2 regions of the Lysinibacillus sp. RC79 genome follow, and region 2 is predicted to be linked to the other one. Evidence: predicted binding sites of a transcription regulator. Region 2 holds the regulator's gene; the other holds the start of a gene.
The links. The regulator CtsR, encoded in region 2, represses protease genes until heat stress. The targets are predictions, from matches to a motif close to ATGGTCAATAAAGGTCAAACA.
Positions count from the first base shown of each region.

Region 1: a site for CtsR is predicted at 2,438-2,458, ahead of ABH968_RS15195 (ATP-dependent Clp protease ATP-binding subunit). Genes of this name have one in related genera too.

Region 1 covers NZ_JBGCCD010000015.1:23,150-27,590, reverse strand. Annotated here, with positions in the region: gene ABH968_RS15200 (YjzD family protein) at 4-198, shown strand; gene ABH968_RS15195 (ATP-dependent Clp protease ATP-binding subunit) at 248-2,374, opposite strand; gene ABH968_RS15190 (Crp/Fnr family transcriptional regulator) at 2,645-3,331, shown strand; gene ABH968_RS15185 (metal-sulfur cluster assembly factor) at 4,197-4,441, opposite strand, start outside.
Region 2 covers NZ_JBGCCD010000008.1:65,445-69,885, reverse strand. Annotated here, with positions in the region: gene corA (magnesium/cobalt transporter CorA) at 1-778, opposite strand, end outside; gene ABH968_RS10120 (class I SAM-dependent methyltransferase) at 831-1,514, opposite strand; gene ABH968_RS10115 (magnetosome magnetite crystal formation protein family) at 1,635-1,940, shown strand; gene ABH968_RS10110 (CtsR family transcriptional regulator) at 2,210-2,680, shown strand; gene ABH968_RS10105 (UvrB/UvrC motif-containing protein) at 2,695-3,243, shown strand; gene mcsB (protein-arginine kinase McsB) at 3,240-4,349, shown strand; gene ABH968_RS10095 (ATP-dependent Clp protease ATP-binding subunit) at 4,339-4,441, shown strand, end outside.

The sequences.
Region 1 (4,441 bases), on a different contig from region 2:
TTAATGCAATATATCGTAACATTCATATGGTCATTCCTACTAGTTTCAATGTTAAACTACGTAGTAAGCTCTGTACTTGGTACAACGTTTGATTTCCAAACTGCTGTTGTCACATCAGTTGTATTTACAATTCTTGTTTTCATCATCGGTGCAGTTATTCCAAACGAGTCAACTCCAGAAGCTGCAGACAATCATTAATTCAACTAGAAAAAACCTGTTTCGCTCAATGCGGAACAGGTTTTTTTTGTTATTTTTCAACAACACATTGGCCATCATGCATTCTAATGTGCAATGTTTCTCCTGGTAATACTTCACCTCGAAGCAATTCTTTTGCAACCGCCGTTTCAATATAACGTTGCACGAAGCGTTTTAGTGGTCTTGCGCCAAACTGAGCATCTGCTCCTTGTTCTACAACCCAATCAATTACATTTTGTTCTACTTGTAAAGTAATGTCTTGCTCTGCAACTCGTTTGACAAGCTGTTCGACATATTTCCAAGCAATCGCAGTAAAGTGTTCATCTGATAATGCATGGAACATAATAATATCATCCATACGATTTAACAGCTCTGGTTTAAAGTGTTGACGCAGTGCAGCCATCACTAAATCCTCAACTGCAACATCGTCTTCTTTTGCTTCCATTAAATAGCTTGAGCCAATGTTAGAAGTTAAAATGACCACTGTGTTCGTAAAGTTGACCATACGACCTTGGCTATCCGTAATGCGTCCATCATCCAGAATTTGCAGTAAAATATTCGCAACATCAGGGTGGGCCTTTTCAATTTCATCTAATAATACAACTGAATATGGATTTCGGCGAACTGCTTCTGTTAATTGTCCACCTTCTTCATAGCCAATATAGCCTGGAGGTGCCCCTACAAGACGTGATACACTATGTTTCTCCATATATTCACTCATATCAATGCGAATAAAATGATCCTCAGAATCAAACAGCTGTGCCGCTAGTGCCTTCGCAAGCTCTGTTTTACCAACACCTGTTGGCCCTAGGAATAAAAAGCTACCAATTGGTCGTTGCGGGTCTTTGATACCAGCTCGAGCACGCCATACCGCTTCTGTGACAAGTTGTACAGCATTATCTTGTCCGACTACACGCTCATGCAATGTATCTTTTAAGCGCAATAATTTTTCACGCTCACCTTCTACTAATTTCATCACTGGTATGCCTGTCCAGCGTGAAACAATAGATGCGATTTCATCAGCTGTTACCTCTTCACGTAAAATACGTGATTCCGTACCATTCTCTAATTGTTTTTCCATCTCTTGAATTTCCTTTTCAAGTGTAGGAATTTTCCCATGACGTAGTTCGGCTGCTTTATTTAAATCATATTTACTTTCTGCTTCATCTAAGTCACGACGGTATTTATCAAGTTTTTCACGTTTTTTCTGAATGCCGTGTAACGCTTCTTTTTCCGTTTCCCATTGTTTACGCATATCCCCAGAGGATTCTTTCAGCTTCGTTAATTCCTCACTGAGTTGCTCTAGACGCTTTTTACTTGCCTCGTCCTTTTCCTTACGTAACGCTTGCTCCTCAATCTCGAGCTGCATAATACGGCGCGTTACTGCATCCAATTCCTGTGGCATGGAATCAATTTCTGTTCGAATCATCGCACATGCTTCATCGATTAAATCGATGGCCTTATCTGGCAGGAAACGCTCTGTAATATAGCGATTTGAAAGCTCTGCTGCTGCTACGATCGCACGGTCATGAATACGTACTGCATGATGTAATTCAAAGCGCTCTTTCAAGCCTCGTAAAATGGAAACTGTATCTTCAATAGATGGCTCACGTACAAGCACTTGTTGGAAACGGCGCTCTAAAGCAGGATCTTTTTCAATATACATACGGTATTCATCTAATGTTGTAGCCCCGATACAATGTAGCTCACCTCGTGCAAGCATTGGCTTTAGCATATTCCCAGCGTCCATTGAACCATCCGTTTTACCTGCACCAACAATTGTATGAATTTCATCGATAAATAAAATAATGCGCCCCTCTGATTCTTTTACTTCTTTTAAAACACCTTTTAAGCGCTCTTCAAATTGGCCACGATAACTAGCACCTGCTATTAAGGCACTCATATCCAACTCATACAGTACACAGTCCTTTAACCCCTCAGGAACATCGCCCTTTACTATACGTTGGGCTAACCCTTCTACAATAGCTGTTTTACCAACCCCCGGCTCACCTATTAAGACAGGGTTATTTTTCGTTTTGCGTGTTAAAATACGAATGACATTACGAATTTCTTCATCACGGCCGATTACCGGATCCATTTTACCGTTTTTTACTTCATCTATTAAATTACGCCCAAATTGTTCTAATGGTTTTTTGTCATTTGATTGTTGAAATTGCATATTTAGCGCTCCTTTTCAATAATGTTAAGCGGAATCCCGTTTGCCATTCTGTTTCACGAAAAATGTTTGACCTTTTTTGACTAACTTTATTTTACAACATACGACAAACCTTAGCAAAGAATTAGCCCTAAAATTTCTCCCCTTATAACTGGAAAATTACGTTATAATAAAACTATGTTTCTTAGATTTAGTATCGAAATGTTCACCATCCTTTTGTAATAATTAGATATCTTTACAAAAAGAAAGCGATGTGTTGGAGATATGGTTATAATGAACAATATGCAAGAGAAATTTCACAATCTTTTTCAAAAGCACGGTGTTTTTATTAAAGTAAATAAGGATAGTAAAATTTTTTTAGAGGGCGAACGTGCGAAAGAAATTTATTATATAAAAACAGGAGCTATCTCGATTAGTCAGGAAACGGAGAATGGGAAGGAACTAACCATTCGTATTTGTGGTCCAGATAGTATTATTGGAGAAGGCTCATTATTTTGTAACCTTACGTATAATTCCATGACTGCTAAAGTATTAGAGCCCTCCAGTTTATATGTTCTAAGCCGTGAATCATTGGAACTTTTACTAGTGGAACAACCCGATTTAATGGTGGAATATATGAAGTGGTTACAAACAGAAAATTTAAAGCATCAAAGTCGTTTGCGCGATTTAGTTTTAAATGGTAAAAAGGGCGCTTTATTTTCAACACTCATCCGTCTTTCGAATACTTATGGTAATCCTTTAGAAAATGACACTATTTATATTGACTTACCGTTAACAAATACAGAAATCGCTAATTTATGTGCGACGAGTAGAGAGATGATTAATCGCATGCTTAATGACTTAAAGAAGCACAATATCATATCGTTCGAAAAAGGTTATATTACCATTCACGATCTACAATTTTTAAAGAATGAAATCGCCTGTGAGAATTGTCCGTTACAAATATGTCGTATCGATTAATACGCTACACGCAAAATCCCCGCTTATGAGCTATAAGCGGGGATTTCATATAATGGTCAAGGAAATCATTATGAATATTATAATCTTTAAATGAGGGGGATTTCCGTTCCAGGCTACTCGCTTTCCTGTGGGCGAGCGTCGAGCTGCTTCCTCCGCTGTTGTTGCTGTCGCTCCGCTTTCGCACAGAAAACATCCGCTCCGTGCAGGGTCTCGCCTGTCTCGCTTTCCCACGGGAGTCGAGTAGCCTTCCACTCCAATCAGCGTTAGCGTAGAACTTTTATAAATTTTATTTGTTTTCAAAAGTGAACGCTATGGCTACTCACCATAATCAAACAGAAGAAACTTATAACAGTAATGCTATTGTACACCTGATCTTGCTGACGCTTCACTTTCGCACAAAATACTTCTTGTTGCTGACACTTCACTTCCGTACAAAACACTTCTTGCTGAAGTTTCGTTTTATCGCTATAAATTAAAGTAACATGCCAGAAGATACATTCTAAGAGAAGTGGTTGATTGGAGTGGAGGCTGGGCGACTCCTTGGGGATCAGCGTCACAGATGAGACCCTGGAGCAAAGCGAAGCGGCTCATCGGACGCCCCCAGGAAGCTTTGCTCTGTGCGAAAGCGAAGCGTCAGCAATTGTTTTATCTGTGCGAAAGCGAAGCGTCAGCAATTGTTTTATCTGTGCGAAAGCGTAGCGACAGCAACAACAAAGTGCCCAGCCGGAACGGAAATCAACCCCTCGTTTTGCCGAAGAGCCATATTTTTATATGACACCTTAATTTGATTGGCACAATAGTTTTTCGACGCAAAAATCCCCGCTTACTGTTGCAAGCGAGGATTTTTATTGTGCATTAAGTGGACTTAGCGTACACCTAATGCCATTTTTGCATAGCGTGACATTTTATCTTTTGACCACGGTGGATTCCATACAATGTTGACATTTGTACTTTTTACCTCTGGAAGCTCACCTAATGCTGTGTTCACTTGATCAACAATCACAGGTCCCATTGGGCAGCCCATAGACGTTAGTGTCATTGTAACGGTTGCTACACCTTCTTCATCTAACTCTACATCATATACTAAACCTAAGTTGACGATATCAATAC
Region 2 (4,441 bases):
CAATTGTTAAGGTCATCATGATGCCATTCATGCGACTAGAGCTCATCGCCATATAGCTATCACGCATATCAGCAGTGAGCTCACGGTTGGATTCGATCATTTCGGTGAGTTTAAGCAGATGGTCGTAAATATCTCCGAAATAAGCTCGTTCTGATTTCTTAAGTGAAAATCGGTAAGAGTTAAGGATACGATATAATAGATCACGCATTGGTAAAATGGTGCGTCGTAGATCAAGCAAATCACTACGGAATTCAAACACAACTTTCATAGCATTGGGGTTATTTTGATAGGTAAGCTCATCTTCTAGTGCATTTAAATGATCCTCAATCTTATAGACAAGGGGGAAATAGCTATCAACGATTTTATCGATTACCTGGTATGTTAAATATACTGTGCCGCGTTCCCAATTCTTTGGCTGTTTTTCTAACATCATTTGTACTCGATCTATTTCCGGAGCTACGTTTTTATGAAATGTGACAATGAATTTATTAGAAACAAAAATGTTTACTTCCTCAGCTGTTAATTCTTCGTTAACTCTTTGGATAACAAAGAAATGGAAATCATCATAAAAATCGAGCTTTGGCCGCTGTAAACGCATTAAACAATCTTCTATAGCGAGTGGATGAAAATGAAAAAATGTATCTAACAGTAGTTCTTCCTCATCGGTCGGGCAATTAAAATCGACCCAGTACCATTCAAATTCGTTTTTGTGTATATCTTCAAGCGGAAATTCCTTTATAAGCTTTTGGTCTTTTGTAATTCCAATTGTGCGTATCACAGCATTCACCTCAATTCTGTTCATCCTATCCTAACAGGTGTATATATCTTCACTAGATATGTTCTTTAAAACATATCCAACCGCCAAACAAAGTAGTAGCAAAGAACCTAGATGGTTTTGTAAAGCCTGCCTGCTGTAATAGTGATAAAATGTCCTCTTCACGCATAAATGAAAGAGAACGTATGGATTTCTCCATTTCTGCTACGTCTGATGGTGATAGCTTTGTATGGTGTAGCCAATAAGCACGCCATAAATCAAATTGTAGCTCAGTTTCTAAGGAACCGGGTTGCCCGTATTTTGAGACAAGGACAAATGGGGCACCAGGCTTTAAATTATTCGCTATTTCTTTTAATGTTGCAAGCTTCTCTTGATCATCTTGTATAAAATGAAGCACTAATACACAGCTTGCTGCATCAAACCTCACTGCAGGTAGCTGAGTATCTAGTATAGTTCCTTGATATAAAGAAATATTATTAGGTATGGATTTTAAACGTTCACCAGCTATTTGTAGCATCGCTTCCGACGGATCTATGCCAACAAATGACCAATGAGGTCTTTCCTCAGCGAGCTGTAAAATTTCATTACCGCTTCCGGAGCCAACTACTAAAAATTCAGCGTTCTCATGTAACGCAGATTGGTAAAAGGTTTGTGTTAAACGTAGCATTGCATCATAGCTAGGTAGCGTGCGACGAATACCTTTTTCGTATTCGTTTGCAAGTTTGTTATTAAACTCCATCGAGTATCACATGCCTTTCAAAAAAATTTATAAATCCAACTTATATTTGAAACTATTTAAAGCGTAGTTCCGTAAATAGTGGTACATAAAATAAAAAAATAAATGGAAGGGTTGATATAAATGGAAACAAAATGGTCTAAGGTAATCATACACGCAAGTGCATTTTTTGCGCCATGGTTAGTACCCATTATATTTTTCTTAATTAGTTCGGAAGAAGAGGTAAAGAGTATTGCTGTGCAAGCCTTATTGTTCCAAATTGTCTTAGGGGTATTACTTACAATTTCGGGTATTTTAAGCTTCCTACTCATTGGTATACCGTTTTTAATTATTTTTGGTATTATGTATTTTATTGCGCCGATTATCGGTATTGTGAAGGCTTTATCTGATGAGTCTTGGCGTTATCCAATTGTTGGTCGCTGGGTATAATTTTTATAGACGCAAGTATATGCTAGTTGCATATGCTTGCGTTTTTTCTATTGCTGAAAAGGGTATCTTATATCTAAGGACAAACGCTTTAACTTCTTTCAGCGGAATTCTCCCACCTCTATAGGTGGTGAGATGAAGCGAGTTTAAGTTACTTTTCAGCTTTTCTGTGTGCGGATTAATTGCAATTATTTTCAAGCGTTTTGTATAATATACTCAAAGAAAGTCAAAGATAGTCAAAGTCAGTGGAGTAAGCGAGGTGTATTCCTAAAATGCGTAATATATCAGACATCATAGAAGGCTACTTAAAGCAAGTACTTGAATTAGGTGGAGAAGGGCATATTGAAATAAAACGTAGTGAAATTGCAGATAAGTTTCAATGCGTGCCCTCACAAATAAATTATGTAATTAATACAAGATTTACTGCCGAACGAGGGTACCTTGTTGAAAGCAAACGTGGTGGTGGTGGATACATTCGAATTTTACGTGTCCGCGCGAATTCACAAATTGATCTAATCGATGATGTCCTCAGGCAAATAGACGGTGGGGCATCGCAAACAATGGCAGAAGATTTAGTGTATCGACTAATTGATGAGCAGGTAATTTCAAAGCGAGAAGCGAAAATAATATTAGCAGCAGTTGATCGTTCAACTATCGATTTGCAACTCCCGTTACGGGATAACATTCGAGCCAAAATTTTACGAGCGATGCTAACAACGATTAAATATGAACAGCAAAAATAAAAGAGGTGATGGAAATGATATGCGAACATTGTAAGCAGCGTAATGCGACAGTTACCGTAACACAAGTTCAAAGTGGTCAAAAGGTGGAGCACCATTATTGTGACGTCTGCGCCTCGCAGTTCCATCCATTTCATGCTGAATTTAAGCAAGAGCCAATATCTATTCAACAGCTATTATCCAATTGGTTTGGTTCACCTACATGGCAGCAACAAAAAGTGGGTGAAAAACAGCAAGCACAACCACAACCGCAAACATGTCCACAATGTGGATTTACGTATAAACAGTTTTTAAAAGAAGGTAAATTTGGATGCCCTAGCTGCTATGACACCTTTAGCGAGCACTTACCGAAGCTGTTTAACCGTATACAGGCCGGTCCTCAACATATAGGGAAAATGCCCGGTGCTCGAAATAATGTTCATGTCATCAAAAAGCAAATTGAAGATATTCGTAAACGTATGAGGATTGCTGTAGATGAAGAACAATTTGAAGAGGCAGCTAAGCTTCGTGATGAAGTGAGGGAACTTGAGAAGCAGCTACAATTTGAAGGTGGTGATGTGTCGTGATGATTGAACCGTTTTTAGAGCGTGCTACACCAATTTGGATGAGTGTGGAGGACGATTATTCAGATATTGTCATTAGTACACGCATCCGCCTTGCTCGAAATTTAGATAGTTATCGTTTTCCATTAGCCTTTACAGAGGATGAAGCATTACAGGTGGAACAGGCAGTTACACATGCAATCAAGGACAGTACAGAACTTCGAGAAAATTATTCATATTTTGCTATTAAAGATTTAACGTCTTTACAGCGTCAAATACTTGTAGAAAAACATTTAATTAGTCCTCAGCTTGCAAAGAAAGAGCGAGATGGTTCCATGCTCTTATCTGATGACGAATCAACTAGCATTATGGTGAACGAAGAAGATCATTTACGCATTCAATGTATGACGGCGAGTTTTCAACTTCAAAAGGCTTACGAGCAGGCCAATAAAATAGATCGTGCCTTAGAGAAAGCTTTGCCTTATGCATTTCGAGATACATTTGGTTATTTAACAAGTTGCCCGACGAATATTGGTACTGGTTTGCGAGCATCCGTCATGATGCACCTGCCAGCCCTTACACTTACGGGTCAGATGAATCAAATTATGAATGCAATGACGCGATTAGGAATGACGGTAAGAGGAATATATGGAGAGGGTAGCGAAAATACAGGTAATGTTTACCAAGTGTCGAATCAGATTACACTAGGTAAAACAGAGGATGATATTTTAGCGGACATCCAAAGTGTCGCTGAAAAAATAATTCAAAAAGAACGGCATGCAAGAGGAAAGTTAATGGAAAAAGCAGAACTAGCCTTAGAAGACCGTGTATACCGTGCTTTAGGTACTTTAACACATGCTCGAATTTTAACGAGTGAGGAAGCTGCTACTTGTCTATCCAATGTTCGTTTAGGGGTAGATTTACAGTTAATTGAAGGTATTAAAGCGACCAAATTAAACGAATGTGTAGTCAGTATGCAGCCTGGATTTTTACAGAATTACGCAGGGGACGTTTTGCCGCCTGCTGAGCGAGATCGCGTACGAGCTGAAATGCTTCGTGAGGCACTATCTCGAGAAAATATGAGTAAGCCTATTATTCGGGGAAAAGGAGAGGATTCATTTGATGTTTAATCGTTTTACACAACGCGCGCAAAAAGTATTACAGCTTGCACAAGAAGAGGCCATTCGTTGGAAACACGAATCAATCGGAACAGAGCATATTC